DNA from 4 places in the Sedimentibacter sp. B4 genome. Region 1 is predicted to be linked to each of the others. Evidence: riboswitches for the same ligand, from Rfam matches in the RefSeq annotation. Region 1 holds a riboswitch; each other region holds the start of a gene.
The links. A riboswitch is a leader RNA that binds a small molecule or an ion and turns the genes downstream of it on or off. The one in region 1 is predicted to bind cyclic di-GMP.
Positions count from the first base shown of each region.

Region 1 (8,897 bases):
ATTGCTTCTTTTGTTGATTCATAGCTGTCGTTTATGAACAAAACATCCTCATCATATTCAATGCTTATGATTTCTTTGATATTTTTGTGATCAATAACCCTTTTGGCAACTAAGGTGGGCACACTGCTGTCTATATATCTTGAAGCTCTTATTAAAAAATGTGCACTTGTAAATAAAATTAAATCAGCATCTGCCTTCTTGGATTTCATCTCAGAAATCAACATGTTTTCTACCCTTACATATTTTCCCAAAAGCTGGTTAAGCTGATTAAGTATTCTAAGACCGGTATTTCTTCCTTCGCTTACAACCAATATCTTCTTAATTTTTATCACACCTTTGCATTTTTTTGTAATTATATCACGACCATATTTAAAGAACAACCGAAATTGCCGCAGCACGTTCATATTAAAATAGGCTGGTATTTTAATCCTCTTCATGTTAATATGTTTATATAGAATTGTTTTATATTATATAGCAGGGAGAATATTTATGAAGACAAAAGAAGTGAAATCAGTATTTATACTGCTCTTGACAGCAGCAATATGGGGATTTGCATTTGTTGCACAAAGAGTGGGAATGCAGCACGTCGGCGCCTTTACATTCAATGGTGTGAGATTTGCCTTAGGAAGCATATCTTTGCTGCCTGTAATATATTTTTTCAACAGGAAAAACAAAGAACAACAAAAGGAAGAAGCAGACTTAAAAACAACGGTGAAATCAGGGTTAATAGCAGGAAGTGTATTGTTCATTGCAGCTTCCTTGCAGCAAATAGGACTCATTTACACCACAGCCGGCAAGGCCGGATTCATAACAAGCCTTTACATAGTCCTTGTACCAATAATAGGAATATTGTTCAAGCAAAAAACTCACATGAAGACATGGATTGGTGCTTTAACTGCAGCTATAGGACTTTATTTTTTAAGCATCAATGAAAGCTTTACAATTGAGTTTGGAGATTTTTTAGAAATTATAGGAGCCGTATTCTGGGCATGCCACATACTTCTGATTGACAGATTTGTTAAAAATGTCGATGCCATAAAACTTTCAAGCATTCAATTCGCCACATGTGCAGTATTAAGCATGATTACTGCATTTATAACAGAAGATGTCAATGCTGCAGGAATTTCAAGTGCTCTTGTGCCAATTCTTTACGGCGGCATTATGTCAGCAGGAGTAGCGTACACTTTGCAGGCAGTGGGACAAAAATATGCAAAACCGTCACATGCAGCTATTGCTCTTAGCATGGAGTCAGTGTTTGCAGCCATAGGAGGAATAGTACTTCTTGCTGAAAGGATGTCTCCAAGAGGTTACTTAGGATGTGCCTTGATGCTTTTAGGAATGCTTATTGCACAGTCTGAAAATTTTGGCAAAGAAAATCCCGGAGAAGCCAGTTAAACTGAACTAATGAATCCAAAAGGCACAGCTTATTTAGTAGTGCCTTTTTTATTCTGTCAGTAAAATTTACAAAGCAAAGGACTGTTGCATTATGCAGCAGCCCTTAAGAGGAGGAGTATTAATCAATATTGATTGTTTGAGTTTCCTGGTCCCATACAACTGAAAGTTCTAATTGTTCAGCAATGAATCTTAGAGGAACCATTGTTCTGTTGTTCATTATTTCAGCCGGAACGTCTATTTCAACTGTTTCTTCATTTACTGTAACTGTTCCTTCAGCCAGAGAAAATACAATTACTTTTCCGTCTTTTGTTATGGTGACAATTTTTTCTACGTCATCATACTCTACTTTTGCTCCCAAGGCTTCTGATACAGCTCTCACAGGAATCAATGTTCTTCCTTCTTTAATTACAGGAGGTGTGTCAAATTTAGCATTACCTTTTTTGAACAAAACATTTTCTACAGAAATGACATCAACATTCTCAATGCTGTCAAATCTTAAAGAAACTTCTTTTAAGGCCTCAAGCTCTTCTTGAGTATATTTGTTTCTCACTATTTCCTGCATTTCTTGTATTTTTACCTTCATTTGAACTTTATATTCGTTCATTTCTAATTTTTTTGCTTCAAGCTGCAACTTAATTTCTGCAATTGCTGCTTCGTCCCCAAGTGCTTCGGCTGCTTCAAGGCTTGTATCAAGTGCTTCGAGTTCATCTTCGATTCCGTCTTTTAGTGCCTCAATTTCGTCCTTTTCAGCTTCAACAGCCGCTTTTGCCTCTTTCCATACTTTGCTGTTTCCCTTGCCCTTACCGTTTCCTTCTTCAACTACTTCTTCTTCATCTTCGATGTCTTCATCAGTTTCAACATCTGCGTCTTGATCAACCTCAGAACTTACCTGAGTTTCATCTGTTGTGTTGTTTGTTTCACCATCAAGATCTTCCCCAAAAGCTACAGTTGGAAAAACTAATGTCATTAGAAGTGCCAAAATCAATGCAATTTTGTTAATGCTTTTCATTTAATCTAGATCTCCTTTTTCCCACAGGGTAATTTTTGGACAAAAAAAGCTCTGAATGGGTCGCCAAACAGAGCCAATACTTTTATATGTATTAACAATTTTGGTAACCCGGCTGCCTTGGTATGTACCTTAAGGCCCGTGGCTTTGCGTCCCCGGCTTTCACCGGGTTTGCCTTTATCAGTTCGCTAATTTATTCCATGGTAAAATTATATTCCTATATATAAATTTTGTCAATCAAAATAATTCTTTCCTGTAAAATCAATTGCACATGGAATAAATATCTGATAAAATTTCCTTAATGAAATATCAATACTACTGCACAGCAGATTACCTGGAGATAATATGAAAATAGTAATTTTAGATGGATATACTTTAAACCCCGGAGACTTGTCATGGGATAAACTAAAAAATCTTGGCGATGTTGAAATTTATGACAGAACTCCTGCTGAGCTCACTGTTGAAAGAATCAAAGATGCAGACATAGTTCTTACAAACAAATCACCTATTTCAAAAAAAGATATGGAACAATGCAAAAATCTTAAATTCATAAGTGTTCTTGCAACTGGTTACAACATAGTTGAAACAGCTTACGCAAAGGAAAGAAACATTGTGGTTTCAAACATTCCCACATACGGTACTGCTTCTGTTGGACAGTTTACCATTGCACTTCTTTTAGAAATCTGCCACCACATAGGGGAACATTCAAGGTCCGTAAAAAACGGAGACTGGGCAGAATGCAAGGACTGGACATACTGGAACTATCCTCTCATCGAGCTTGAGGGAAAGACAATGGGAATAATAGGCTATGGAAAAATTGGGCAGAAAACCGGACAAATCGCCCAGGCTATGGGAATGAAAGTTCTTGCAAATGCTAGTCATCCTAACCCAGCTCTTGAAAGCGATACATGCAGGTATGTTGATATTGATGAGCTCATGGAAAATTCAGACGTCGTTGTACTACACTGCCCTTTGACGCCTTCAACAAGTGGAATAATAAACAAAAATAATATTGCCAAAATGAAGGATGGTGTCATTATAATAAACGATTCAAGAGGACCGCTTATTGTGGAAGAAGATTTAAGAGATGCACTTAACAGCGGAAAGGTTGCCTACGCAGCATGTGATGTTGTTTCAACAGAACCCATAAGAACTGACAATCCGCTTCTATCTGCTAAAAACATAATTATAACACCACATATTGCATGGGCTCCAATTGAAGCAAGAAAAAGACTTATGGATTATACTATAGAAAATATTCAAAAGTTCATTGAAGGAAATCCCGTCAATGTTGTAAACAAATGATTGTAGGGGATGATAGGGGCGGACCTCGTGTCCGCCCGAAAGAGATTATTTATATCCGTTTTTCTTGTCTATTGCTTCATCCCTTATTTCTTCTTTCATATTTTTGAGAGATTGTTCTCTTCTCATATTTTTATCAGCCAAATCCTGTCTTTCTTTTTCGTTGTCAACTTTTTTCATAAGATCTTTTGTTTCTCTGTAGTTGACTATTGTGTTGTCTATCATGTTTTGAATTCTGTCAACATTGTCTCTTCTGTCATCTGGTTTTGGGTTATTCATATTTTTCTCCTTTTCATAATAGTCCCTGAATTATTATTTCTTAGTTCATTGTAATTATTCCGGCGAAATTTTACAGAATTCCTATTTAAGCACAATAAAAGCCGGAAATTCCAGCTCAAATTATTGATTAACCCTGATGTTATCATCAACCTAAGCTGGAAATCAGACTCATTAAATGTTACAGTGTATCATATTCAAGCGGTATGAAATTACCGCTTTCACGGAGTCTTTTTAGTCTTTTAACCAGCTCTTCCTTGTCCTTGTTGAGTATTCCTGCCTGGTTAACATGGTTTGAAACGTGGTTTGCTCTGAATATGCAGTCCTCAAGCTCCATGTTTTCAAGCATTATTATGTTTTCATCAAGCACTTCAAGAGGTGTCAACAGATGAAAATTTCCCTGTCTTATGTCATCGGCCAATTCGGATTCTTCTTCCACAACAAGGCGGAGAAGTGAAAAATAATGCGGATTTATTGCAGATATAACTTTTGCCGATTCAACGGCATGTTCATGCATCAGCTCTTTTCCTCCAAGACCTGAAATAATCATGCATGATAGCTTAAATCCTGCTTTTATTGCCTTTTGTCCGGCTAAAGTCATCTCCGTTTGATTTACTCCTTTTTCCATAAGAGACAATACATTGTCTGATCCGCTTTCAACGCCCATGTACAAGAGTTCAAGACCGGCTTCATGGATGGCTATTAGTTCTTCTTCAGTTTTTCTCAATAAATCTAATGGTCCAGAATAAGAGCTAATTCTTTTAACGTTTGGAAATTCCTTCTTTATGTAATCTAACATTTCAAGAATCTTTTCAGTTTTAAGGCACAGAACATTACCATCTGCCAGGAAAATCCTTTCAGCGTCACCATAATATGCCTTAAGCTCTTGTACATGTTCCTTTATTTCTTCTTTTGACTTCAGCCTGAATTGCTTGCATTTGTACATGTAACAAAATCTGCACTTGTTGTGGGAGCAGCCTTCTGTTACTTGTATGATAAGGCTCCTTGCTTCGCTTGGAGGCCTGTATAACGGCATTGAATACATAATTTCTCCTTTAAAAATAATTTTACATAATTATATACCTGGACCGAGCTGTTTTACAATTAAAAAATTGTTCCTAAACTTAAGGAACAATTTTTTAAGAAATAACTTATGACATGCTTTGGTTATTAGGAACAAATGTTGCACAGTCTGTTTCTTTTGTACTATGAGCATTGCGGCTTTGAACTTCAATTTTCTGAGCGTTGCAGTGATCTCCCTGTGAGTAATAATAACATGTGTTTACAACACATTTAATACCAGGATTGTGCTGATCCATTTTTTGAACTTTGCCTTCCATATTTATCTCCTTGATAATATTATTTGAAAAGTTTTATAAGTTTTTTAAACTTTCTAAAATATTATGCCCTTGTTTAACTTTTTTAATATAAAATGTTTTTACAACATTTGCATTATTTTGAAATTTTAAATGTTTCAAATTCCATGTACAGCAAATCTGCCTGCAGCCACGAATTTCTTAAAGCAGGCTCTCTTCCAACAATTATCTTGACCGATTCTGCTGCTGCAAGACTTGACATAACCCATGGAGTAAATGCAGGATTGCCCCACGTTTTTTCCATGCCTCTGTCATTTTCCCTGCCATCCTTAAAAACTTTTAAAACGCTGTAATCACCAGGAAGACTCACTCCAAGCATTCCAAACCACCCTGCTATTCCTGCATAAACAAGAGGCTTTTTGAGCCTGTGACAGGACTCTTCAAGATATATGCGCCTTTGTATTGAATCAAGAGCGTCGCATACCAGATTTGCTCCGCTGAAAATATCTGCTGCATTATCCTGATTGAACCAGTCATCAATCAGCGTAAGTTCAACGGAAGAATTCACAGCTTGAAGCCTTTGTCTTGCTGCTTCAACTTTTTTTGCTCCAATGTTATATTCAGTTGAAAACAGCTGACGATTCAAGTTTGTTTCATCAATTGTATCTCCGTCAACCAGTATGAGATGTCCGACCCCAAGGCGGGCAAATTCTTCAGCCATGGTTCCTCCAAGGCCGCCGCAGCCTACTATGGCAATTGTTGAATCAGCCAATTTGTTTTGATCTTCAACCGATATGGTCTTGTAATTTCTTTCATATCTTGGAGCTAGTATTCCTTTCATCAACCTCCTCCTACCGGCGGAAACAAAGACAATGTGTCGCCATTTTTCAAAGTCTGGTTCAAATCAGCATCACGTCCGTTTACAAGGCATATTTTAACTTCTTCTTTTGGAATGTTGTATTTCGATATGACATCTGAAACTTGTGTGTTTTCATTTATATTTGCCTTTTCCTCCTTGAAACGACCATCTCTTAGAGTGGCAAACAACTTAACATTTACTTCCATTCTGGCCTCCTAAAACTGAAGAACTTTGTCAAGTTCTTCATCTGAAATATCCCACACTGCATCGTGTGGAGGAATAGCTTCACTTGTGAATTCAGGCAGTCTGTCATCATTTTTTGTGAATCCAGCTTTTCTGTTAAATTCCTTTTCAATTGTCAAAACATACTCGCCCATGTTGTTCCAGTCATCCTTGGTCCACTCCACTCCATACTGTGCATTTATCATGTCGAGAACGGAAATGAATACTTCGTCAAAATCAAGTACAGCAAATGAAACAAATAAGCATAGACCAGTTGAATCAATTGATGCAGTTGCAATTTGAAGGTCTCTTGAAAGTTCTGACTGGCCTTCTTTTTTCAAAGGATCCACAGAACCTCCAACCTTCAGTATATTTGCTGCAACCGAATATCCCGCTGTATGGTCTGCACCCATTGGTGTCGTAGCATAGGTAACTCCTATTCCTTTCACAGCTCTAGGGTCATAGGCAGGCATTGTCTGGCCCTTTACTGTTGGTACCCTCAGCACGCCATATGCCTTTCCTGTAAAATCAGGGCCGTTTCCAAGAATTCTTCCAAGCGGAGTTCCTGATTTAATTTCACTTTCTATTAAATTCAATATTCCTTCTCCGTCACCCCACTTAAGCAATTCCGCTTCCATGGCAACCATCATTGTTCCTGCAGTGTCAATGGTATCAATTCCTACATCATCGCATTCATGGTCAATGTGGGCTATTATATCCAGATCATCGACCATGCATCCTGCCCCAAATCCCCAGATTGTTTCATACTCAAATCCAGAAGTAAGATAGCTGCCGTCCTTGTCGTTGTATGTCTGAGAGCAGCGTATTATGCACCCCACATGACATCCGTGGGTTGTGTCCCCATGACGTTCAACTATTGTGTCATGCATTGTTTCTCCGCAGATTTTTTCTGCTCCTTCAAATCTTCCCATCCTTGAATTTTTTGTGGGAAGACCTCCTGCTTCATTTAAAATGTTCATAAGAACATTGGAGCCATACTTAGGCAAGGCTTCACCGCTTACAGGATGCTTTAGAAGACCCTGATTGAAAATTTTAGCAGCATCATCAAATTTTTTCTTGTCCTTTATTTCAATTCCTTCACCGTCATTATCATCAAGGGAAATGAATTTTATGTGCTTTGAACCCATTACTGCACCAAGTCCGCCCCTGCCGGCGCTCCTTAAGTGACCTTTTGGGTCCTTGACGGAAATGTTGGCAGTTGACATCTTGTATTCGCCTGCCTGGCCAATTGTCATAACACCGGTATTTTCTCCATACCTGGATGTAATGGTATGAATCACTTCATAATTTCCCTTTCCCAACAATTCTGTTTCTTCCTTTATATTCACCCCATCTTTATGCACATGAATTGTGTACCATTTGTCATCCTTGGGCATTCCTTCAATTATGAGTGCTTTGACTCCAAGTTTCGCAAGACGCTGTGCTGCTGTGCCGCCGGAATTGCTTTCTTTTATTCCTCCGGTGAGGGGACTTTTGGCTCCTACTGACAAACGCCCTGAATTTGCAGCCTTTGTTCCTGCAAACAGACCTGGAGCAAATACCAATTTATTTTTACTTCCAAATGGATTGCAGGCAGGGTCCACTTCTTCTGAAATTATGGTTGAAGTTAATCCTCTTCCTCCGAGAGTATTCCATCTTTCAGGAACATCTTCAATTGAGAAAGAAAGTTTTGACATATTCACTCGGTAAATCTTCAAACAATTACCTCCTATTATTAATTTATTGTATTATTTTGCCCGTGCAAATATTGACTATACAAAATTAGATTGTCAAAAAAATGCAAAAAAAGAGCCTATGGCTCTTAGGACTATAGACAACCCTGACGCTGTCATCATCCTTTACAGCCTTTTGGCTCTTAATCTTACTTCATAATTTCGATTAACATTAATATTATCGTGACTCTCATACGGGAGGGCACGAGACCCTCCCCTACAACATTGAATCAATGTCATACCATGCCATACAGCAATTGTTTTATTTGCTATTGTTCAAAATACATGTGATAATATCTTGAAATTTTGCTTTCAATGTCAGGTACACTTATAAAACGTGCTTCCCTTATTGTTTCCTTGTTGTCTATGAAAAAAAGAATACCGGGAATAGTAAAAATGTTGTTTGCAGCTGCCATTTCCGGGGAAATATCCACATCTACCTGCACTGATTTTATTTTCGGATATTTTTCGAGCATCTCTTCAATTTTCGGTTTCAATGATGCACATACTCCGCACATTTCGCTTCCGAAATAAACAATTACCATGCTGTTTTTTTCTTTCATATTTTTTAATTCTTCATTTGATTTTATATAATCCATAACCCCTCCTGTAATAAAGCAACAACTTTATTAATACCCTGCTGCAGCTTTTTTAAACATTACAAAGCTGTTCCGGGATTCAAAATGTTGTTGGGGTCAAAAACATTTTTTATTGCCTTCATGAGATTTAATTCCTTTTCAGTGAACTGCAGCTTCAACCTTTCATTTCTCACTTTGCCCACACCATGT
Region 1 is NZ_CANG01000036.1:27,332-36,228, forward strand. It holds gene BN358_RS06650 (sigma-54-dependent Fis family transcriptional regulator) at 1-332, opposite strand, end outside; gene BN358_RS06655 (DMT family transporter) at 490-1,395, shown strand; gene BN358_RS22270 (stalk domain-containing protein) at 1,514-2,404, opposite strand; cyclic di-GMP riboswitch class I at 2,504-2,587, opposite strand; gene BN358_RS06665 (D-2-hydroxyacid dehydrogenase) at 2,747-3,706, shown strand; gene tlp (small acid-soluble spore protein Tlp) at 3,752-3,982, opposite strand; gene BN358_RS06675 (radical SAM protein) at 4,161-5,024, opposite strand; gene BN358_RS06680 (DUF1540 domain-containing protein) at 5,131-5,319, opposite strand; gene BN358_RS06685 (HesA/MoeB/ThiF family protein) at 5,432-6,136, opposite strand; gene BN358_RS06690 (MoaD/ThiS family protein) at 6,136-6,360, opposite strand; gene BN358_RS06695 (aldehyde ferredoxin oxidoreductase family protein) at 6,370-8,094, opposite strand; gene BN358_RS06700 (thioredoxin family protein) at 8,379-8,708, opposite strand; gene BN358_RS06705 (FAD-binding oxidoreductase) at 8,768-8,897, opposite strand, start outside.

Region 2 (8,897 bases), on a different contig from region 1:
GGTCTTCCGGGGACACTTCCTAAATTAAACAAGGCAGTTGTTGAATATGCAGTGAAGGCAGGCCTTGCCACAAACTGCAAAATCAGAAACATTTCAAAAATGGACCGAAAAAACTACGTGTATCCTGACCTTCCAAAGGCGTACCAGATTTCACAGTACGACAAACCACTGTGTGAAAATGGATTTATCACATTGTCTTCAGGCAAGAACATAAACATTACAAGAATTCATATTGAAGAAGATGCAGGAAAGTTAATACATGAAAGAGGAGACACATACATCGACTACAACAGGGGAGGAGTTCCTCTTATTGAAATAGTTTCGGAGCCCGACATAAGAAGCATAGATGAAGCAGTTGAATACATTGAAAAACTAAGACTCATTATGAAATATATAGGAGTTTCTGACGTTAAGATGCAGGAAGGTTCCTTAAGATGCGATGTGAACATTTCTATCAGGAAAAATGGAGAAGAAAAGTTTGGAACAAGAGCAGAAATCAAGAACATGAACTCCTTAAACTTCATTGCTAAGGCAATGGAATACGAATTTAACAGACAGGTAGACATCCTTGAAAACGGCGGATGTGTGGAGCAGGAAACCAGAAGATACAATGCAGAACAAAATATCACAGAAAGCATGCGCGGTAAGGAAGATGCCGATGACTACAGGTATTTCAGGGATCCTGATCTTGTTACAATTTCAATTTCAGATGATGAAATAAAAAACATTAAAAATTCTCTGCCGGAACTTCCAGGAGAAAAATTAAAGCGTTTTACAGAAGAATTTGCTCTTCCCATGGATGATGCAGAACTTTTGATAAAATACAAAAAAATAGCAGAGTATTTTGAAAACTCATGCAAAAATGTAACAAACAAGAAACTTGTTTCAAATTACATTCTGGGTCAGATATTCAGACGTCTGTCCACAGATATGGAAAAGGAAGAGTTTTCAATCAAAGTTTCTTCTGAACAATTAAACGAGCTTGTGCTGTTGACTGAAAACAAGAAGCTGAGTTCAAACATGGCAAGAAATGCGCTTGAGCAAATGCTTGATACGGGAAAAGGTGTCATGAGCTTTGTTTCTGAAAGCGATATGGAAGGAATTGACGAAAGCGATTTAAGGGCTATATGTGAAAAGGCAGTAAGGAACAATCAAAAGGCTGCAGAAGAATACAAAAGCGGCAAGGAAAAGGCCATAGGTTCTATAATAGGATTTATTATGAAGGAAACAAAGGGCAAGGCAGATGCAGCTAAAGCCACGGAAATAGTGAAAGAATTAATAATTAAGAGTTAAGAATTAAGAGTTAAAGGAAAGGAATTTGGGCTTGCCCAAATTCCTATTTAACATATAATCAATTGTTTAGAACTTTTTCTTCAATTAAAATCTTTTCTAAAGCAAGCACTATTTCTTTATCATAAAATGTTCCAATGCAAATCTTTAATTCACTCATGGCCTCTTCCGGAGACATGGCATTTCTATATGCTCTGTCTGATGTCATGGCATCATAGGAATCGGCTACGGCTATTATTTTTGCTTCTATTCGGATTTCATCACCCTTAAGCCCCTTAGGATAACCTGATCCATCTAATCTTTCATGGTGTGCTTCAACAATTTTGGATATGTCCTCAATAAATTTTCCATGCAATAATTCAGAGCTGTATGTGCTGTGTTTTTTAATATAATTAAATTCCTCATCGCTTAGTTTTGAGGCTTTATTTAATATTTCATCGGGAATGAAGTATTTACCCACATCATGAAAAAGTGAGGCCAGAGCAATGGTATAATTGATTTCACCTGAAAGCCCCAATTTGCTGGCAATTTTTACTGAATAATCCTGTACCCTGTTGCTGTGATTATAAGTATATACATCCTTTTGTTCAGATTTATCCAGCAAGTTTCTTAATTCATCCGTATACGTATATAATAAATTGTAAACAGGCTGTGACGTTATATACAATATTTTTGTATCCGTAAGTGTTCTGAAAGGCACGGTTTCTTTTATATCATGCACGTAAAAGTAATCGCCTTTTTGCATTTTGACTGTCTTATTGCCGTCTTCAATTAATATTGATCCTTCCAATATGTAATAAAACTCCATGAGATTAGCAGTATTTCCCGGAGTGATGCTGTTTGGCCTCTCAGCCGTGAATTCATATAACATGATCTCCATGTCATCATTTCTTGCGAGAAGGCTAAGTATTGAAGTCCCTCTAACCTGATCAATATATTTCTTGTCTTTATAAATAAATAATCCGTCCATTAATTCACTCCTTAAGAAATAATTATAGCATATTATTTGTTAATAGAAATCTCAAATTATAATAAAATATTAAATTAAAAAAACATCTCTGAGAGTATGTCAATAAAATAAAAGGAGAGATTGCTCCCTCCTTAACTTTTAAATTAATGTGCGTAGCACGGGTCTACCAGGATTATTCTGTCATATATCACTACTTCAACATATGTCTTGGTGACTTCTATTCCTTCTGCGGCAGCATCTGTAATTAACTTATCAACTTTTGACTCTGTCTTTTCAAGGAGTTTTTCAATGATTTTATCAACAATTAAATCCAAATCTTCGCTCTTGTTTTCTTTGAGAACTTCAATTTCCGCCTGTTTTACGGCGACTTTCACAGCCTTAAAGACATAATCGTTGGTTTTATCAACCCTTTTCATTATTATGTCACTTGCAGTCACTTCGTCTGCAAATACTGAAGGTCCAAATAACGTTAACAAGCTGATCATAATCATTGTTACTGATACTACCCTTTTTAATCTTTTGTACATTTCCCTTTACCTCCATTATTCTTCAACCTACTCCTTGAAGGAAATAAAAAAACCCCTTTCGGTAGCTGGCTGCCATTTTAAAGGCCCTGTAGCTTTGCGTCGCTAACTTTCGTCAGCTTTGCCATTATCGGTTGAAGTTAAATTTATTTACTATAATAATATCATATTATTAATAAATTATCAAACATTATTTGGAATATATGTATTTTTATTGCTATTCCATATAAATATTTATTTTAATATAAAATAAGACAATGTGAGCTTAGCACATTGTCTTTCTTTTGATTCTTAATTCTTAACTCTTAATTCTTAATTGTATTTACGTTTCGTATGTCTTCAGTATATTCTGTGCTATTTGATCTCTTGTTGTCCTCATGTCCATTGCCTGCTTTTCTATGTAGCGGTGGGCTTGGTTTTCAGTCATGTTGAGATATTGTATGAGCACGCATTTTGCTCTTGTTACAAGCCTTATTTCTTCAATTTTTTGCTGAAGATGTATATTTTCGTTTTTTAGACCCAGTATTCTTTTTTTTGAAGCCAGAGCAAGCTTGAGAGATTGAAAGAAAACCTGTTTAATTATTGGTTTTGAAACCACCAATACGCCGCTGTCTTCAACCTTAGCTGATATGTCATCGGCAATTTCGCTTTTTACAACTATTATGACTCCCGAAGCGCTGATTTCAGTTACAGTAACTGCAAGATTATCTCCAAATTCATCTTTTAAAGGAGCGTTGATTACTACAAGGTCATATTCAAAATTATTTAGCATTCTTCTTGCTTCACCGCTGCTTGATGCCGTTGCGGTTGAGCAAACAGTATTAGTGTTCAAAAGTTGCGACAAAAGCTCTATTCCTTTGTCGGAGCTTGACACAACAAGCACACTGTTCATGAAATCACCACCCCCTGTCATTGATAGGAAAAATATTATATTGTGTAAAAGTATGTGTTGTGCTCAAATTCTTCCTTGTTTCCAGACTTTTCACACAAAATGCATTCATCAGTCTTGAAGGACAAGTATTTTTTCAATGTTTTTGAAGGTAGACAATTAGCCACAAATTCACTTTTTTCTGCAATTCTCACAGCTTCTTCAAGTGTGTCTGGGATTGTGTCGTAATTTTTCAAAACATCTTCACATGCCTGGTATAAATTTATATTTGAAGGCTTCTTCAGTTCAATATTGTTTTCTATTCCTTCAAGCCCGGCATAAATGAGCAGTGCAAATGCATAGTATGGATTGCAGCTTGGATCTGAAGAACGAAGTTCCATTCTAGAGTATATTCCTTCCGCTGCAGGTATTCGCACAAGCTGAGAACGGTTCTGGTAAGACCATGTTACATATTTTGGAGCCGAATGGCTTCCAAAACGGTTGTAGGAATTTGTAATAGGATTTAAAAAAACAGTTATTTCTTTAATTCTGTTTAAAATTCCTGCAATAAAACTTTCAGCTTCTTTGGAACTGCTTCTTTTTATGTTGTCGAAAATATTCTCATTGTTTTTCAAAATAGATATATTGATATGAAGTCCGCTTCCGCTGCAATCTTTCAAAGGTTTAGGCATAAAAGAAGCATAAAGACCGTTTAAATGAGCAATGGTTTTTACGACGGATTTAAATGTGACCAGGTTGTCTGCAGCTGACATGGCATCGCTGTATTTAAAGTCAATTTCATTTTGTCCGGGACCCTGTTCGTGGTGGGAGCATTCAGGAAGAATTCCCATTTGCTCTAACGTGAGACTTATGTCTCTTCTTACGTTTTCTCCCTTGTCCAGAGGGGCTACGTCAAAGTATCCTGCATTGTCCTGAGGAATTTTAGTTGGATTTCCTTTTTCATCTTCTTCAAAAAGATAAAATTCACATTCTGAACCTATTTCAATTTTGTATCCCATTTCGTGGGCTTTGTTTACTGCTTTTAAAAGTATGGCTCTGCCGTCACCTTCAAAAGGTGTCTTGTCGGGATATTTTATGTCACAATAGAATCTTACAACTCTTCCCTGCTGAGGCCTCCATGGCAGAATTGCCAGTGTGGATGGGTCCGGATACAAAAAAAGGTCAGACTCCTCTATGTTTAAAAATCCCCGTATTGAAGATGCGTCAAAAGAAATGCCGTTTTTAAATGCTCTTGGAAGTTCCTCGGACAAAATGGAAATATTTTTTATGGTTCCAAATATGTCACAAAAAGACAGACGTACAAATTTTACGTCATTGTCGCTTATAAACTGCAAAACTTCATCAATGGTATATTTCATGTTACACCTCCGAAATTATAACTATAAAAAAAGCGCACTGCAGCGCAATTGTCTACCAGTACAATAATGCTGCAATGAACGCCTTTGTTCTTGTTGAAAAAATTTTATTATATGAGATACCGTTTGTCAAGTTCTTTTTAAAATTTATGCATTTAAACTACAATTTATGAGTGAAAAATAAAAATAAAAAAAGTTCTTGACATAGGCCTATCCCATAATGTATCATTCATCTATAATAAGCAAAGGCGCTTAGGTTTTTAAACCTACGCGCCTTTTTTGTATACGGAGGTAATTATGAGCAATATTTCAGAGATTTTCGGAAGCATGGTATTTAACGATGACGTAATGAAAGAAAGACTGCCTAAAGACACATACAAGGCATATAAAAAGACAATAATGGAAGGCAAAAGTCTGGACATCAATGTTGCCAATGTAGTGGCAAATGCAATGAAAGACTGGGCCATTGAAAAAGGAACAACTCATTTCACTCACTGGTTTCAGCCAATGACTGGAATTACAGCTGAAAAACATGACAGCTTCATATCTGCAACATCTGATGGAAAAGTTATTATGGAATTTTCAGGTAAAGAGCTGATAAAGGGAGAACCTGATGCATCAAGCTTTCCTTCAGGAGGACTGAGATCCACATTTGAAGCAAGAGGATATACAGCATGGGATCCGACTTCCTACGCTTTTATAAAAGATTCTGTTTTATGCATTCCAACAGCATTCTGTTCATACGGCGGAGAAGTGCTTGACAAGAAAACACCTCTTCTTCGTTCAATGGAAGCTCTAAACGAACAGGCACTGAGAGTATTGAAGCTTTTCGGTGACACAACAACTACAAGAGTTATTACTACTGTAGGACCTGAACAGGAATATTTCCTAATTGATAAGGAAGTTTACAAAAAAAGAAAAGATATAGTATTTACAGGAAGAACTCTTTTCGGAGCAAAGCCTCCAAAAGGACAGGAGCTTGAAGACCATTACTTTGGAGCAATAAAGCCAAGAGTATCGGCTTTTATGAAAGAACTGAACAACGAACTCTGGAAACTTGGAATTCTTGCAAGAACAGAGCACAACGAAGTAGCACCTGCTCAGCATGAACTTGCCCCTATATTTACAAATACAAACATTGCATGCGACCACAATCAGCTTACAATGGAAACATTAAAAAGAATTGCAGATAAACACGGAATGTTCTGTCTGCTGCATGAAAAACCATTTGCAGGAATTAACGGAAGCGGCAAGCACAACAACTGGTCTCTTTCAACAAATGACGGAGTAAACCTTCTGGAGCCGGGAACATCTCCTTACGATAATGCAAGATTTTTATTGTTCCTTTGCGCAGTCATAAAAGCTGTTGATGAATATCAGGATTTATTGAAGGTTTCGGTTTCAACTGCAGGCAACGATCACAGACTTGGAGGCAACGAAGCTCCTCCTGCTATAATTTCAATATTCCTTGGAGATGAACTCACTTCTGTTCTTGAGTCTGTTGAAGGGGAAACTGCATACGACAAAGAATTCAAACGAGAAATGGCAGTAGGCGTTGATGCAATTCCTGTGTTCCCTAAAGACACCACCGACAGAAACAGAACATCACCTTTTGCATTCACAGGCAACAAATTTGAATTCAGAATGGTTGGCTCAAAGCTGTCCATTGCAGGTCCAAACATGGTGCTGAATACCATAGTGGCACATGAACTTTCAATATTTGCAGACGTTTTAGAAAAAGCAGATGATTTCACTGCTGAACTTAATAAATTGCTTAAAGATACAATTAAAAATCATAAAAGAATAATTTTCAACGGCAACAACTACACTGATGAATGGGTTGTAGAAGCAGAAAAAAGAGGATTATTGAACCTCAAGTCAACTCCTGAATCAATTCCGTACTTCAGCAGTGAAAAAAGTGTAACGTTGTTTGAAAAATTCAACGTACTTTCCAGAAAAGAAATTTATTCACGAACTGAAATAGTTCTTGAAGAATACTGCAAGGAAATAAACATTGAAGCCCTGACATTGATTGACATTGCAAAGAAAGATCTTATTCCTTCAGTTACAGCGTACATCAAGGAACTGTCAGACACCGCAAACTCTAAAAAAGCTTTCATGATTGATGTTGACTGTGAAACAGAAAAATCTCTCATATACAAGCTTTCACTTCTTACAGGCTCTCTTTATTCAAAGACAGAGCTGTTAGAAAACAAGCTGCTTGAAGTGAAAAACTGCAATGGAGTAGAAGAAACCGCATATTTTTACAGAAACAGCATATTTGCTGCAATGCAAGAAATGAGAGCAGTTATAGATGAACTGGAAACAAATACAGCAAAAAAATACTGGCCTTTCCCAACTTACGGAGAAATATTGTTCAGTGTATAGTTTAAATTCCTCCCGAAATAATGAACTACACTGAACGATATAAGTTAATTCCGATGTTTATATAAAAGCACACTGCATAGCAGTGTGCTTTTTATATAGGCACCTAGCTTCTGAGCAACTTTTTTATATAAGCAATTGGGAAAACAGTGCATATACTAATATGAAAAGAAAGGAGCAAAATTATGATAATTCATGTTGTACAGCCAGGAGATACTATTTATTCCATAGCAAAACAATACAATGTATCTCCGCAAAAAATAATCATGGATAACGAACTGGCTACGCCTAATGCAATTGTGCCAGGGCAGACTATTGTTATCCTCATACCAAGCCAGGTACATGTTGTAAGGCCTCTTGACACACTTGCAGGCATTGCGCAGATGTATGACACGACAACAGTAGAACTGCTTCAGAACAACCCATTCATTGAATATGCCGAAGCAATTTATCCCGGTGACCAAATTACAATTAAAAACACAGAACCCAAATTAGGAACCATATTTGTTAACGGCTACGCCTATCCAAATATAGACAGAAGAGTACTGATGAAAACTCTGCCGTATTTGACATATCTAAGCTTGTTCACATACGGGATAACAGAATCAGGAGAACTCATTGATATTGAAGATGAAGAGCTCATAAGAATGGCAAGGGATTTCGGGGTAGCGCCGCTTATGGTTATTTCCACATTGACAGAAGAAGGAACATTCAGCAAGGAACTAGCTCACAAAATTTTAAACAGCGAAGAAATACAAGAAAAACTCATAGAAAATGTGCTTCAAAACCTTAAAGAAAAACAATACCATGGTCTTGACATTGACTTTGAATATGTGCTGCCTGAAGACAGGGAGGCATTTATCAACTTTGTTGAAAAAATTACAGAACGCCTCAATAGGGAGGGATTTCAGGTATTTACGGCTCTTGCGCCAAAAATTTCCTCTGAACAAAAAGGACTTTTGTATGAAGCTCATGATTATCCTGCCATAGGAGACGCATCAAATAGGGTGCTTCTCATGACTTACGAATGGGGCTACACATACGGGCCTGCCATGGCAGTTGCTCCCATTGACAAAGTCAGAGAAGTTCTTGACTACGCCATAACTGAAATAGATCCCAATAAAATATACATGGGAATTCCAAACTACGGATACGATTTTATACAGCCATATGTTGCAGAAGAGTCAAGGGCAGATTCATTATCAAATGTGGAAGCTGTGAGCCTGGCTGAAAGAGTTGGTGCGAACATTCAATATGATGAAAAGTCCCAGTCTCCTTACTTCATTTATTATGACAATCAAGGGCGCCAGCACCAGGTTTGGTTTGAAGATGCCAGAAGTATACGTGAAAAGCTTGATGCTTTCAACGAGTATGGATTTGAAGGAGTGGGAATCTGGAATTTAATGAAGTACTTCCCTCAAAAATGGCTGGTTTTAAGTTCGCTTTATGACATAGCAAAGGTTATTTGAGTCATAAGAGTAATT
Region 2 is NZ_CANG01000011.1:13,945-22,841, forward strand. It holds gene gatB (Asp-tRNA(Asn)/Glu-tRNA(Gln) amidotransferase subunit GatB) at 1-1,293, shown strand, start outside; gene BN358_RS02390 (HD domain-containing phosphohydrolase) at 1,352-2,260, opposite strand; gene BN358_RS02395 (hypothetical protein) at 2,404-2,787, opposite strand; cyclic di-GMP riboswitch class I at 2,845-2,920, opposite strand; gene BN358_RS02400 (ANTAR domain-containing response regulator) at 3,107-3,676, opposite strand; gene BN358_RS02405 (glutamine synthetase family protein) at 3,712-5,031, opposite strand; gene BN358_RS02410 (glutamine synthetase III) at 5,326-7,416, shown strand; gene BN358_RS02415 (glycosyl hydrolase family 18 protein) at 7,599-8,882, shown strand.
Region 2: another riboswitch for cyclic di-GMP. It lies ahead of BN358_RS02395 (hypothetical protein); the one in region 1 lies ahead of BN358_RS22270 (stalk domain-containing protein).

Region 3 (6,785 bases), on a different contig from region 1:
ACGTTAAAAATGCGCTTGGTGTTGTTCTGGATGAACTTTCAAACAAGGTACCATTATACAAAGCAATGGAAAACTCAGAATACTTTCCTACATATATAATAAGCATGAGTCAAATAGGAAGTGTAACTGGCAGGCTAGAAGATGTAATGACTTCATTGTCTGAATATTATGACAGAGAAGATTTCATAAAGGCCAAAATCAGGAACTCTGTATTTTATCCGTCCATGCTTTTTGTTATGATGTCTTTTGTGATAATATTGCTTGTAACTAAGATCTTCCCTATTTTTGAAGGAATGATTAAGGAGCTTGGAGGAGAGCTGCCAGGAGAGTCATCAGCTTTAATATCATTTTCTACAGGTATAATGGCAGGCAAATTCACAATGGCTGCGACAATTGCAGTGCTTATGCTCATTGCAGCAATATTTGTTCTTACAAAGACAAAAGGGGGCAAAAAGTCCTTCAATAAATTTTTAAGTTCTTTTGGTCCTACAAAGTCAATAATGAAGAAAGTCACTGCGTACAGATTTGCTTCCAGCATGTCTCTTCTTCTATCAAGCGGTATGAATATAGATTCATCAATGGATATTCTCCTTGATGTAACCGAAGAGCCTGAACTTAAAAACAAAATTGAAGAATGCAAAACTTCCATGAATTCGGGAGAAAATTTTCTTGATTCATTGTCAGGGCTTTCTATGTTTTCAAGCATGCACATACAGATGCTCAACATGGGTCAGCGCACCGGCGAAATGGACATTGTGATGAAAAAGCTGACAAATATTTATGAAAACGAGGCAGATCAGGCAATAAGCAATTCAGTTGCACTGATTGAACCGGTGCTTGTTGGAATTTTGTGCGTTGTTATAGGTTTTATCCTCATATCTGTAATGCTCCCTTTGATGAACATAATGTCATCAATAGGATAGCAGAAAGGAATGATACTGTGAGAAAATTAAAGCTTAAAATATTATCTGTTGCCATTGTATTCATTTTTGCAGCTTTCTTATACATGTCTGTAGACAACGCTCAAAAAGGCAGTGATAATGAAATGTATGAAATACTCACCGATGCCATTGCAAGAAGCGCAGTACAATGCTACGCCATTGAAGGCTTCTATCCTCCCGACATTGAATATCTGGAGGAAAATTACGGGTTGGTTGTGAACCACGACAAATACGTAATAAGTTACAATGTATTTGCTTCAAACATCATGCCTGAAATTGAAGTTTTCAACAAATAATCATCGTGAAAGGATTGTTATGAACTCAAAAAACTTTTCAAAACAGTTTTCTTTTCAATTTGTATTTATTATGCTACTTTTTCTCATCATTGTAATATTATCAGTGATGATTATTGTTTTAGGCAAAAACATATATGCAAACATCAACGAGGACAGAGACAGCAATTATGAAATACGGGTTTCACTTTCTTACATAGCTAATAAAATTCGTCAGTCAGACAAACAAGGAACTGTTGAAATAAGAAATTATGAAAACAATAACGCTGTTGTAATAAACGAAACTTATGATGATGAAAATTATGAAACATGGATTTATTTTTATGACAATGCAATTTATGAGATGTTCGCAGACGAAAACGCTACATTTCTGCCCGAAGAAGGCATGAAGATTGTTGATTGTGACAGTCTTGAAATTACTAAAATAAAGGATAATCTGTATAAGTTCGCTGTAAGCAGCAGCGCTGACAGTTCAGAACTGGTTTTGAACTTATACTCAAACAATTAGGTGGTGATCAATTGAAAAATAAATTGTCCATCAATCTCGAAGTTTCTCTTGTGGAAATCATTTTGTCAGTCTTGATTTTTGCCATAGCTGGAGTCATAATGCTTAACTGTTTTGCCTATGCAAAATACACGCAGGAAAAAACTAACGACAAGGTTGCTGCTTCATGGCTTGTTCAGTCGGATGCTGAAATGATTAGATCTGCCGATACTTTAGACCAGGCAGTCTTATTCCTGGCAAAAAACTATGAAAAAAAAGCTAAAGATGGAAGTTCAGATATTTACACCAATTATTACGACAAGGCTTGGAATCCTTGTAGCGAAGAAGAACAGGAATACATATTGAATACTGTTATCTCACTTGATGAAAAGGAATATGGTGAATTTATGGATATAAAAATAACCGCAGAGAAATCAAAGCCCTACCCCTTTGTAGACAAGGGCAAATTGACAAGTCCCGTTTATTCTATTGAAACCGGCAAGTTTTTTCAAACCCATGAATCAGGGAGGCAGTGATGGAAACCCACAGCAAAAGATTATCCAATGTTTCCGTCGGAATGGGCGGAACTTTAATCATCACCATATTTGTAGTTTTAAGCCTCACAATTTTTGCCACCCTTTCATTTACAACTGCTCATTCTGATTTAAAACTTGCAGTTAAAACCGAGAAAATATCATCAGATTATTATAAAACAAGCAGCAAAGCAGAAAGAATTCTTTCAGATATTTACAGTGCAATGATGGAAGCAAAAGAAAACATAAGTGCAGATTCTGCAGCAGACAAAGACAAACTATACTTTGACGCACTTTCAAAAAAACTTTCTGAATTTGAAGATGTTGATTATGTTTATGAAGAAGGAAAATTCACTGTTTATTATGAATCTTCAGGAGAAATGAACCAAAAGATAAGCGTTGGTCTAGAAGTTTTTTATGACAAAAAAAACAATGATCCTTATTACAAAATCACATCATGGAATCTTGCAAACATAGAGCTGCCTGTTTATGAAGAAGAAAATTATGATTTATGGGAAGGAATCGAAATTAAATGAAAACCATTGATATATTTCAATTAGCTATAGAAAAAAAAGCATCCGATATTTTCATCATTGCCGGAAGGCCATTGTCTTTTAAAATAATGGGTGACATTGTGTCTTATGACGACATTCAGCTTTCGGCCGATGACACTTATGGAATAATATATGACATATTTAAGGTTGCTAATCAGGAAAGTCTTGATGAGCTGTCAACAGAAGGAGATGTAGACTTTTCTTTTTCTCTTCCGAAGCTTGGACGCTTCAGAGTTAGTGCGTACAAGCAAAGAAATTCATTTGCTGCAGTCATAAGGGTTGTGCTGTTTGAGCTGCCGGATCCTGTCAAGCTTGGAATTCCTGATGTTGTTATGAATCTTCACTCCAAGACAAAAGGTCTTATTTTAATAACAGGCCCTGCTGGAAGCGGAAAATCTACAACTCTTGCTTGCCTCATAGACAAAATAAACACTGAACGCAACTGCCACATCATGACATTTGAAGATCCTATAGAATATATTCACAAACACAAAAGATCAATTGTGAGCCAGAGAGAAATATCAACAGATTCCAAAAGCTATATTTCTTCACTTCGCTCTTCGTTGAGGCAGGCTCCGGATGTAATGCTCATTGGAGAAATGAGAGATTTAGAAACCATAGAAATAGCCCTGACAGCTGCCGAAACAGGGCACCTGGTTCTATCCACACTTCACACTACGGGAGCTGCAAACACCATTGACAGAATAATAGATGTATTTCCTTCAAATCAGCAGCAGCAAGTGAGAATTCAGCTTTCAATGCAGCTTCAGGCAGTTATATCACAGCACTTGATTCCGTCTCCTGTACGTGGAAGAGCTGCTGCCTTTGAAGTTATGCTTGCAACAAATGCAGTATCAAACCTCATAAGAGAATCAAAGGTCCACCAGCTTAACAGCGTCATTTATTCCTCGGAAGGAAAGGGAATGAAATCCATGGACACAAGCATTTATGAGTTATACAAAAATGGAATAATCTCAAAGGAAAATGCTGTGCTTCATTCCATAGACCCTGACCTTATGCTGAAGCTTCTCAACAAGCAATAATTAAAGGTAAAATAAAACCCCTTTCGGGGTTTTATTAATTTAAAATTTCTTTTTTAATAATAAGGGCGGACACAATATCCGCCCTTACAATTTGGAGAAAAAAAGTTTGTCATTATTCTGACCCTAAATGGGGTTTTTTAATATTCAAATTGTTTTGTATAATACTTGCTGTCTATGAGTTTATTTGTATATTCCATCACTCTCGGGCTGTTGGATTGTTTTGCTGATGAAGCTATTGTGCTGTCCATGAGCTTCCATTGTTCACCGTCAAAATACATTTCATTCAATACTATCCATCCGGTTTCTTCAGTGTAAACTTCATTCCATGCATGGAATGCGCTTAAGTTTGAAGAATATCCTGTAACCAGTTTTGCCGGTATTCCTTCAGAGCGAAGCATCGACGCCATAAGTGAAGCATAATCAAAGCATATTCCCTTGTTGCTTGTTAGTATATCATCTACATTTGGAAGATATCCGCTTTTAACTGTCTTAGCCTTTTCATTGTCATATGCTATGTTTGAAATAACATAATCATAAATTGCATCCAGCTTTTCAAAATCTGTTGTTGAGTCCTTTGTAAGCTCAGCAGCCTTCTTTGCAGCTGCTGATTCTCTTGTGAAGTTCACAAGCTGGTTTGGCATAAGAAATGGCAAATTCTTGTCCTTGAGTTTTACTTCAATTGAAACGGTCTGTTTTGCAGCATACTTCGTTCCGCTTATATTTTCAAAAACCTTCACACTGTATGTACCATCTCCCATTTGAAGAGGATAGGTGTCGTAGTTTCCTTCTCCGTTTAAGTCGTATGTGTACTTTCCTTTGCCCTTTTCTATTATTACCTTCAGCTTTTTATTCGTAGGATTTAAATATTTAACTTTAATATAACCTTCTTGAGCAGCTGAAGCATCTATTTCTGATTTTGTGCTTTTATAAATGCCGTCTGCACCGAAGCAAAAAGCTGAAGAAGTCAACAACAGCATTATTAACAGGATAAATAAGGTTCTTTTTGTGCATTTCATATTTTTTAACTTTTTCATATGCTTGTCCCCCGCAAATAAAAAAAATTCGCAATGATGCGAAGCAATAGACTAAGTAAATGTACCTGAGTACAGCAACTGGCTGTCATACCATTTTCATGGGTTAGACCCTATAGCTTTGCGCCATTTTCTTTAGAAAATTTTGCCTATTTAATTAAGCTCATCATATCACTTGGGATAATAATTGTCAACAAAATATTTCCAATTTTGACATATCAGTTCTTACAATTTTCAATCAATATATGTATTTCTTAATTTCTGTATTTTTGAGAATGAAAAATTCTTAGTTTTAATAGTTTCTCCTTAATAAATCATTATTTCAGGCAATAAAAAAAACTCGTTTCAAACGAGGTTTCTTTATTGCGGTGAACCGCATAATTGGTGCGGATGAGAGGGTTCGAACCCCCACGCCGTGAGGCGCTAGATCCTAAGTCTAGTGCGTCTGCCAGTTCCGCCACATCCGCGCAACCAGTTGTTTGCTCAACAACAAAATTGATTATACTACTGTGAGCATGCTTTGTCAAGCATTATTTTACAAGATTTATTTTTGAATTTTACAAGTTTTTCAAAACTGTCTATTACTTCGATGTTATTGTTAAAAATTGAGGTTTGTCCTATGCATGAGCACACGCTTGTGGTATATGCTACAGGCTTGTTGAATGCATTTGCGAACTTCACTGTATGGGATGTTCCTCCCTTAAGTCCTCCCTCTATTACTATGATTCCTTCAGACAATGCAGCAATGACTCTGTTTCTGTCTATGAATGCATTTTTTTCTGCTTTTGCATTTGGAGGAAGTTCTGACACAATGGTTCCGCCATTCATCAATATCATGTTGTACATGGATTTGTTGTTTTTCAAAATATATAAATGACCTGCAGGAATAACGGCTATAGTCCTGCCCTTTGCTGCAAGGCAGCCGTTGTGTGCCGCTTCATCACATCCTGAAGCAAATCCGCTTACAACGCAGCATTTTTCTTCTGCAAGTTTTTCAGCAAATATGGAGCTTATTTCATACCCTTCCTGAGAAGGAGTCCTTGTTCCTACTATTGCTATATTGTAGTCATGATTGAGCAATTCAACATTTCCGTCCACATAAAGAATTAATGGTTTATCTTCAATCAGTTGAAGTTTTCTGGGATATTCCTTGTCATAAATGCTAATGATTTTTATATTTGCTTTTTTGCAGCATTCAAATATAGCAGAAGCATCACTTTCCACTTTTTCCAAATCAATATTGATTTTTTTTATTCCCATGTCTTTTATGAATTTTTCAACTTCAGAAAAGTTTGTCAAATTAACTTTCTTTGCTTCCATGAATTTCAGGATTTTGCTTATAGTCTTTCTGCCTAAACCATTAACGAGCTGCAGCCTTACTATATCTTCGTTGCTTATCATCTTTGATCCCCTTGTGATTAGTTTAAATCGGAAGTTTGTTTCTTCTCCCAGTAAGTTACCATTATATACGTTTCTACATTTTAACACAATATTCAACAAAAAAAAACTCTTCTTTATGGAAGAAGAGTTAAGAAAATTTAATTATTTATCCAATTGTTACTAAAGGCTCTCCCGTGCTCACTGTTGAAGACTTGGAAGTATGGATTTTATTAACAACTCCATCCTTTGGAGACACAATTTCATTTTCCATTTTCATTGCTTCAAGTATCAGAATAAGTTCTCCTGCCTTTACAGCCTGACCTTCTGTAACCTTTATATCAAGAATTGTACCAGGCATAGGAGCTGTCAAAAGCTCTCCTGAAACAGGTGATTCAGGTGTCTTGGGAGCTGGTGCCGGCTTTGGTTCCGGCGATTTTGGAGCCGGTACAGATGCTGCTGGTGCGGCTGTTGCCTGTACTGCTTGTGATTGTTGTACGGGAGCATATGTGAAACCACCATGTCCTGC
Region 3 is NZ_CANG01000935.1:1-6,785, reverse strand. It holds gene BN358_RS16695 (type II secretion system F family protein) at 1-923, shown strand, start outside; gene BN358_RS16690 (hypothetical protein) at 941-1,237, shown strand; gene BN358_RS16685 (DUF4860 domain-containing protein) at 1,257-1,742, shown strand; gene BN358_RS16680 (hypothetical protein) at 1,754-2,254, shown strand; gene BN358_RS16675 (hypothetical protein) at 2,254-2,787, shown strand; gene BN358_RS16670 (type IV pilus twitching motility protein PilT) at 2,784-3,848, shown strand; gene BN358_RS16665 (transglutaminase family protein) at 3,986-4,882, opposite strand; cyclic di-GMP riboswitch class I at 4,953-5,039, opposite strand; tRNA gene BN358_RS16660 (tRNA-Leu) at 5,262-5,346, opposite strand; gene BN358_RS16655 (DNA-processing protein DprA) at 5,384-6,280, opposite strand; partial or broken gene BN358_RS16650 (biotin/lipoyl-containing protein) at 6,426-6,785, opposite strand.
Region 3: another riboswitch for cyclic di-GMP. It lies ahead of BN358_RS16665 (transglutaminase family protein); the one in region 1 lies ahead of BN358_RS22270 (stalk domain-containing protein).

Region 4 (8,897 bases), on a different contig from region 1:
AGTGAATCCTGATTCAGAGCTTTCTGTAACTTTTATATCCTTTATTTCGGAATTTTCCAAAGTAACATCCACTTTAAAAACACCATATTTTCCTGTGCCTTCGCCTTGAGCAACTGTGCTTACAAGTTCCTGTTTTGGTTCTTCTTGAGCCGGTTGTTCAGCTTCATTTTTTTGACATCCTGCCAGAGAAAATACCAGCATTACTGCCAAAAGCAGTGATAATAATTTTTTCAATTTCATATGTACTCCTTGATATGATATTTTTTTAACGTCCTGATTATAACATAAGGACGACTGTTGTCAAGGGTACACTTGTTTTAGTTAATTTAAATATAATAAAATTAATTAAATTATGTTTGTCAAATTTTGCGAATTTAAAATTAATTGACAAAATATGACTCATTTTGATTATGTAAAAGTTTTATGGGTATATCTTATTTAAATAAATACGTGAGGAGTGATTTTTATGCCAGAAGTATCCCCTAACAATAAGTTTTGGTTTAGAGGCGGCAAATTAAACCAGAAACGTCATATTGAAATGACTGAAGAAGAAAAAGTTCATGTGGCAAGTTGCGACGGAATTAAATCAGGACACCCGTGCAAAAATCCTGTATTCAGATGCACTGAATGCGGCAACTACGGATGCGATCAGACTGTGGTGGATAAATGCACAAAACAGGGTTTTAAAAATGACAAATGCCTCAACTGCGGAGCTCAGGGCAACCGCGTGCCAATTATGGAAGATGAACTCTCTAAATACATTGCAGAATGGGAAAGCAAGGATTATTGATACATAAATTTCGATATCATTTATTTGCATCTGCGGGAGAGCACAAGACTCTCCCCTCGTATTGATATCCGGATTCAACGCCAAATGCCTAATTATAAAAAAACCGCCATATTTGGCGGCAATTTCATAACAGTTATCGGATATTTAACTCTATCCCGATTGTCAAACAATTTCAGTTATATGGGATTCCCCTTGTATTCAATCCGACTTACTATTAAATTATATTGATTTCAACCAAGTCGCTTATTTCTGAATGAAGCTGACTGCGGTTGTTCAGAAAGTTCCTGTACTGTGCTTCCAGCATGTTTTGTTCCTTTTCAAATTTGTCCTTGAAATCAGAAACCAATTTAGAATAGGCCGTAAGATTGTTTTCAGCCTTGTTTGCACGGATTTGCTCTAAAGAAAGCTGCTGTTGCAGTTCGTTGATGTTTTTCACGTGCTGTGCTGCTTCATTTTCAAGAACTTCTATCTTTTTATAGATACTTTCAAGTTCTTCTTTGAATCCGTTTATTTTACTGCTTGAAGCCTTTGCCTTTTCAAGCTGCAGCTCCTGTTCTGCCCTCTCGGATATCTTTCTTTGTTCTTCAAGCTCAGTCATACTTTCTTTTACAGTTGCTTCCAAACTTGTGATTTTCTGTTTGGACATTTCAAGATACATCATCTGTTTTTCGTTTTTGGATTTTTCTGCTTCAAGCTGATTTTTAAGCTCCTGGCATAATTTATCTATTTGTGCATTGGAATCTTCCATTGATTTTGTTTTATTTTCCAGTTCAGTCAGCTTTGCAGCCATTACATTGCTGTTTTCTTCAAGTTCTGCTGCATATTCTCTTGATTGTATAAGTTCAGGTTCTAAGTCATTAAGCTTACTTTCAAGTTCCTTCTGCCTTACTTCATATTCATTAACTTGATTTGTTTTAATGCTCATTTCCGACAGCATTTTTTCAAGACTTGCTTTTTCATCTGTCAAAATGCTTATGTCTTCCATAAGGATTTCAATTTTTTCGTTTTCTTTTTCAATAATGTTCATTCTTGATTTCAACTGACTGTTGTTTTCTTCAAGTCTAGCTTTGTATTCCTCTGATTCCGAAATTGTGATTCTTGCTTCTGAAAGCATGTTTTCCAGCTCTTCACGTCCTTCTTTTATTTTAAGAATTTCGTTTTGTAATGCTTCTTTTTCCAAACTGAAGTTATCATTCATTGTCTTGATCAAAGCATCTTTATTTTTATTTTCTGCTATGAAAATATTAATCCTTTGCTTTGAATCATCCATATTTTCCTGTAGGCTCATATTTTCTTCAATTTGAACTTCAAGTTGTTTTTTCAGATTATAATTCAAATCCATATATTTTTTGTTTTCCTGCTCAAGCTTGTGAAACTTGTCCTCAATGTATTCAATATATTGAGAAACATCATCTTCGTTTAAGCCCCCGATCAGTTTAGGTCTGAATTGATGTTTGATTGATTCATAGTTCAATCTCTGCTGCAGTTCCTTCAAGTCATCCATACCGTTTCCGGTTAAAGTGTCAACTGTTGACATAAATCATTCCTCCTTATCAAAAACGATTTCCTTTAAGAAAAACAAAAGCTGTATGCCCAAGCATACAGCTGAATATGTCTATCCATCTCTCTTCGGCAACCTGGCAATCATAGTACTCACTTTAGACCCATGGCTTTGCGTCCTTGCCTTTCGACAAGTTTGCTATTATCGTATGGAAATATAATACTTCATTACTGTCAAAAATGCAACAATTATTATTGATTTTTTGGGAAAATTTTTGATATTTTTTAAAATAGCTGTATGCTTTGCAAGAACTAAATCCTTCACAAGAAACACATACACTTTTTATCATTCAAAGGGAAATGTTATATTGATATTGAGTTCATCTCTTACTTTAACCAGGTCTTTCTGCACAGATATTCCCAGGGGCACTCCCTTGCCTTTTCTTTCAAGCCAGCTTAAATATTCCTTTTCACCTGCAGTGTATATTCTGTCTTGGTTTTTGGCTTTTTTTGAACCGCGAAGTTCTCTTAATATTTCACCTGCCGTATGTTTAAACTCCTCTGCTCCCAGGAATGCTTCCGTGTCTATGGCTATGAAAAAATGACCAAGATGATATGGAATTTTCCCACCGTCTTCATTTGTGCCATTCAACATCCTTAAAAAACTTCCTGCCTGCAGGGCAGCTGAAAGTATTTCTACAACCGTGGCATATCCGTATCCCTTGTGCCCTCCAGTGTCTTCTCCTATACCGCCAAGTGGAGCAAGTGCTGCTTTCCCGCTTGTGAGGTCCGATAAAATCTGCATGCTGTTTGTCATGGGAAGACCGTCCTGGTCTATTACGGCACCTTTTGGCGTTTCCATACCGTTCCTGGCATAATATTCTATTTTTCCTCTTTGTGTAATGCTTGTGGCACAGTCAAGAACAAAAGGGAAATCCTCATCGGTGGGCATGGCAAATGTTATGGGATTTGTTCCAAGCATGTTTTCAACTCCGAATGTGGGAGCAATAGATGGCCGCGCATTGGTTCCAGTTATTCCTATCATGTTTTGTTTTGCTGCCATCATGGCATAATACCCTGCTATGCCATAATGGGTTGAATTTCTTGCAGCAACCATTCCCATTCCGTACTTTTTTGCTTTTTCAATTGCCATGTTCATTGATTTATATCCAACTATCATTCCCATTCCATCATGACCGTCAACAACAGATGTAGTTGCAGTTTCCTTTATAACTTCAAATAAGGTTACAGGGCTTTGAATTCCTTCTTTTATTCTGTCTATATATATTGTCTTGAAGCGGTTGCAGCCATGACTTTCAATTCCTCTCCTGTCGCTTTCCATCAGCACATCGGCGCATATTTTTGCTTCATCTGCAGGCACACCTACAGCTTCAAAAGCTCTTTCCATAAAGTTTCCTATGAGTTCCCATGAAACATATGTTATGTTCCCCATACTGCCTCCTCTAATTATTATTTAAAATGTCTTATGTCATATTTACATCAAAAAACCGCGCAGAAAAATTCTGATATTTGCATAGTTTAATTCCGGGCATCCGGTTTAATTAAGATATACTTATATATACCCAAAAATATGACCCGCAAAAAAGTTTTTATGGTTAAGAAAGAACAAATATTTTTTCTGCGTTGTCTTATTTAATCTGTGTGATATAATAAATAAACGGACAAAATGCAGAATAATAATAAAAAACCGGAGATTAAATGGAAAAAATCAATTTCAACCTAGATGATATAAAAAACTGCTCTGCAAATGAATCATCATTCAAAAAAGGAGCAGCCTACTACAGGGAAAACCACGTTGGAAAATTCAGTTCCGAAAGAGTATACAACCAGGAAACAGTGGGATTTTACCTGAAGTATTCCACAAGGGTAAGAGGCACCGGAACTTCTTCCTATGAAACTTCTGTTTCAATTGATAACGAAGGAGACATTGCTGATTTTGCCTGTAATTGTGTTGCATTCAAGGAAAATCACGGTGCGTGCAAACACATTGCAGCAGCCATGATGAAAATTTACTACAGCTACGATTTGAAGACAGTTTCTTCAAGAAATGTTGTATTCAAGGAAAATCAAAATCAGTCACCGGTTCGAAACTACCCTCTTGAAGATTTGATAAAAGTTTACGAGAACAAAATAAAAGAAAGCGTGAAAATTGAACAAAAAGAAGGAACGGTAAGTCTTACGCCAATAATCAACATAACAGGCAAAGATGAAATAGGAATAGAATTCACAATTGGAGATAAGAGACAGTACGTTGTGAAAGATGCCTATGAACTGGCAAGCTGTATAAAACATTCAACACTTGTTTCTTACGGGAAAAACCTGGAGTTCAACCATGAACTGAGCGGTTTTGAAAAAGAGTCTATTCCCCTGGCACTGTTCCTGAGGGATGAAGCAGATACATACACACAGGTTGTAGCCAAGACTGTAAGTGCATACAGTGCCTATACTACAAGCGGTCGTGCCTTTAAAATATTTCCTTATTCATTTGACTAGTTTTTTTGACTTGTTCGAAAATAACACTGTTGAATGTCACGGCTACAAGTACGAGTTCAAGGAAATAACATTTGTAAACAAAGACCCCGAGGCTGTTTTTTACATATCCGAAGATCCCTTGACTGGTCAGTACAATCTTACAACAAACCTGTACATATCTTTTATAACAAATTCCAAGGACTTCACATATGTAATAGTTGAAGACAAAATCTACAGATGCTCAAGAGAGTTTGCGGCTGAAGTTCTCCCGGCAGTAAACAAAATAATGATGCAGCCTTTAAAAACAATAGTTCTTGACAAGGACCGCATGGGAAAATTTTGTTCGGCGGTGCTGCCTCAGATTTCAAAACATGCAAATGTGAAAACAGATATAGAATCAACAGAAAAGCTGAACATTATGCCCCTTACTGCAAGCATTTATCTGGACTGCAATAATCAGGGTTTCATATACGCAGGCGTTGTCTTCAATTACGGAGATGTTGATGTTAATCCATTCAGAAAATCTCCCAAGGACAACACCATTGTAAGAAATTTGCTTGAAGAAACAAAAATCCTTGTAGCCATAGAAAATGCAGGATTTGACAAAACAACAGCAAAATACACCATGACTGATGAAGATAAAATTTATGAATTCATAACTTTTGGAGTAAATAACCTGACTGCACTATGTGAAGTTAATATAAGCGATGACTTTAAAAAAATCAACATCAGGTATCCGAAAAGCATGTCCATGGGTGTAAAATTAGTGAGCAATCTCATAGAGCTTGACATAGAAAAGCTTGAATTTGATCCTTCAGAGCTAAAAGACATACTTTCTTCTTATAAGAAAAGGAAAAAATATTTTCGCTTCAAAGACGGATCATTCCTTAACCTAGAAAATGAGTATTTCAGCACCGTAGAAAAACTTGTTGAGGATTTAAATATCACAAACCATGAGCTTGAAACAGGGCACATTGAAATTCCAAAGTATCGTTCGCTGTACCTGGACAGTCTCCTAAAAAACAATTCTTGGGTCACCGCTGAAAAAACACAGAGCTTCAAGGAAATGATTCACAGCATCAATGAATCAGACGATGCTGACTTTGAACTTCCTGACAATCTGAAGCCCATAATGAGAAAATACCAGCTGACAGGCTTCAAGTGGTTAAAATCATTGTCCAGATATTCTCTTGGAGGAATTCTTGCTGATGATATGGGACTGGGAAAAACACTGCAGGTAATAAGTCTTCTTCTTTCAGAAAAAGATCATGCAAAAAAACCATCCATTGTAATATGCCCCACATCTCTGGTGTACAACTGGAAAAGCGAGACAGAAAAATTTTCTCCTGAAATAAGTACTCTTATAATTGCAGGAAATGCTGAACAAAGACTTGAACTCATTAAGAGCATCAGCAATTACGATTTAATATTTACATCTTATGATTTAATAAAAAGAGACATTGAATCATATTCAGATGTTGAATTTAATTACTGCATATTGGATGAAGCACAGTACATTAAAAATTCCACCACTCAAAATGCCAAAGCAGTGAAGCTTTTAAAAAGCGATGTTCGATTTGCTCTCACTGGAACACCTATTGAAAATTCACTGGCTGATTTATGGTCAATATTTGATTTCATAATGCCCGGATTCTTATTGAGCTACAAGAAATTTAAGGATAAATATGAGGTTCCCATTGTAAAGGACATGGATCAGGAAGTATTAAACAGGCTCCACAGGCAAATTCAGCCCTTCATTCTGCGAAGGCTCAAAAAAGATGTGTTAAAGGAGCTTCCGGACAAAATTGAAACATTGGTTTATGCCCACATGGAGTCAACTCAACGCAAACTTTATGAAGCTGAACTCATTAAGCTTAACTTGCAGTTTAAAAATGAAATTGAAGAAAATGGTTTTGAAAGAAGCCAGATTAAAATTCTTTCAATGCTAACAAGGCTGAGGCAGCTATGCTGCGACCCATCTCTTTATTATGAAAATTATAAAGGAGGCAGCACAAAGCTTGACCTATGCATGGAAATTATAAAAAACAGCATGGAAAACGGACACAAAATTTTAATTTTCTCGCAATTTACAACAATGCTTTCAATTATAGAGAAGCACCTGAGGGTAAATTTCATAGATTACTACATGCTTACGGGAGCCACAAAGAGCATGGATAGGCTTGAAATGGCAAACAAGTTCAACCATGATAAAACTCCTGTATTCCTCATAAGCTTAAAGGCAGGCGGTACAGGACTGAACCTAACAGGAGCCGATGTTGTTATTCACTTCGACCCATGGTGGAACATCAGCGCTCAAAATCAAGCTACTGACAGAACACACCGCATAGGCCAGAATAACAAGGTCCAGGTTTTTAAACTCATAGCCAAGGACACCATAGAAGAAAAAATAGAAAAACTTCAGCAAAATAAAAATGATCTGGCTGATTCCGTAATTAAAAAAGGTGAAATATTAATAAATTCACTTTCAAAAGAAGAAATCGACAGCTTGTTCCAGGTGTAAATACAAAAAGGACAATAAATTTGTCCTTTTTTACTGATAATTTTAAATTTCCAAACGTAGGTGCGGGTTACTGCCCGCCTGCGGGAGGACACGAGGTCCTCCCCTACACTATTGAGGAATATATTATCACTTTTTTTATTACATATATGATGTCCAGCCGCCGTCCACTGCTATGCACTGGCCATTTACAAATGAAGCATCATCACTTGCCAAAAATACTGCAACCTTGGCAATTTCCTCAGGTTCACCTGCCCGCGGATTTAAAGCAAGGCCTATTCCTGTACGTTTTGCTCCCTCCATATTGATTTTCTGCATGAATTCACTTGAAGCAATTTCTGTTTTCACTGCTCCCGGACAAATTGCATTGCATCTGATGTTTTTAAGTTCGTACATGTATGCTGTGTTTTTTGTAAGGCCTACAACAGCATGCTTACTTGCAGTGTATGTTGCTCCTGCAATACCGCCTTTTAATCCTCCGATTGATGCAATGTTTATTATAACACCGCCGCCAACTTCCTCAAAATATTTAACTGCTTTTCTCATTGCAAAAAACATTGATTTAACATTTAAATTATATACCTTGTCAAACATTTCCTCACTAGCATCTCCAACACCGCTCATGTCATCCATGATGCCTGCATTGTTTACAAGAATATCAAGTTTTCCGAATACCTTTATTGCTTCATCAATCATTCCTTCTACATTTTCAAGCTTAGCAAGATCCGCTGAAAAAGCAACTACCTTGCCTTCAAACTGTTTTGTTTCTTCCACAAGATCGTTGAGTTTTTCAATTCTTCTTGCAACTGCCAGCACATTTGCACCTTCCTGTGCGAAATAATATGCAATTTGTCTTCCCATTCCTGAGCTTGCTCCTGTTACAACTGCTGTTTTTCCTTTAAGTTTCATAGTACCTCCATTTAATCTGAGTTATTTTAAATACCTTTTCGTGTTTTAACATTTTTTGAATACATCATTTTACAATTTCATAAGGCCAGTCAATGATTCCTCCAAAATCAAGCACATTCTCATAGCCCATTTTTATCAGAGCCTTTGCCGCTGTGGCACTTCTGTTTCCGCTTCTGCAGTACACAAGTATTTTTGCCTTTTTATCCTTTAAAACTTCTTCAGCCTTTGATGATATTTCATCTACCGGCAATAAAACTGCACCCTCTATGTGTCCTTGGTCATATTCATCTTTTGTTCTTACATCCAAAACAATTGATTCTTCATTATCCATAATTTCTTTTGCATCTTTTGGACTGATTTTTACATATTGTATTTTTTCATTCACACTTTCTTCCTCTGATGATGTGTTGGAGCAGCCTGTCAATACTAATGCTAAAATCACTAAGACTGCAGCTGCAATCATTATTTTTTTCATTTAATTCCGCCTCTCATTTGCAATTCATATATTATAGTTACCCAGCAAGTTTTCTTTTAATCAAATTTTATACAATTTAAAAAATAACAGAGGCTTGCATATAGCAAGCCTCTGTTATTTACCCTCCGGAAACTATTTTCAACAGTCTAATATTTTCAAAGCCCTCCAGTATTTTCTCATGAAGCTTATCATGTTGAAACACATTGTTATCC
Region 4 is NZ_CANG01000959.1:1,462-10,358, forward strand. It holds partial or broken gene BN358_RS19800 (flavocytochrome c) at 1-240, opposite strand, end outside; gene BN358_RS19805 (hypothetical protein) at 467-790, shown strand; gene BN358_RS19810 (hypothetical protein) at 1,005-2,327, opposite strand; cyclic di-GMP riboswitch class I at 2,419-2,501, opposite strand; gene BN358_RS19815 (Ldh family oxidoreductase) at 2,637-3,743, opposite strand; gene BN358_RS19820 (SWIM zinc finger domain-containing protein) at 4,010-4,804, shown strand; gene BN358_RS19825 (DEAD/DEAH box helicase) at 4,815-7,304, shown strand; gene BN358_RS19830 (glucose 1-dehydrogenase) at 7,443-8,210, opposite strand; gene BN358_RS19835 (rhodanese-like domain-containing protein) at 8,275-8,685, opposite strand; gene BN358_RS19840 (hypothetical protein) at 8,804-8,897, opposite strand, start outside.
Region 4: another riboswitch for cyclic di-GMP. It lies ahead of BN358_RS19810 (hypothetical protein); the one in region 1 lies ahead of BN358_RS22270 (stalk domain-containing protein).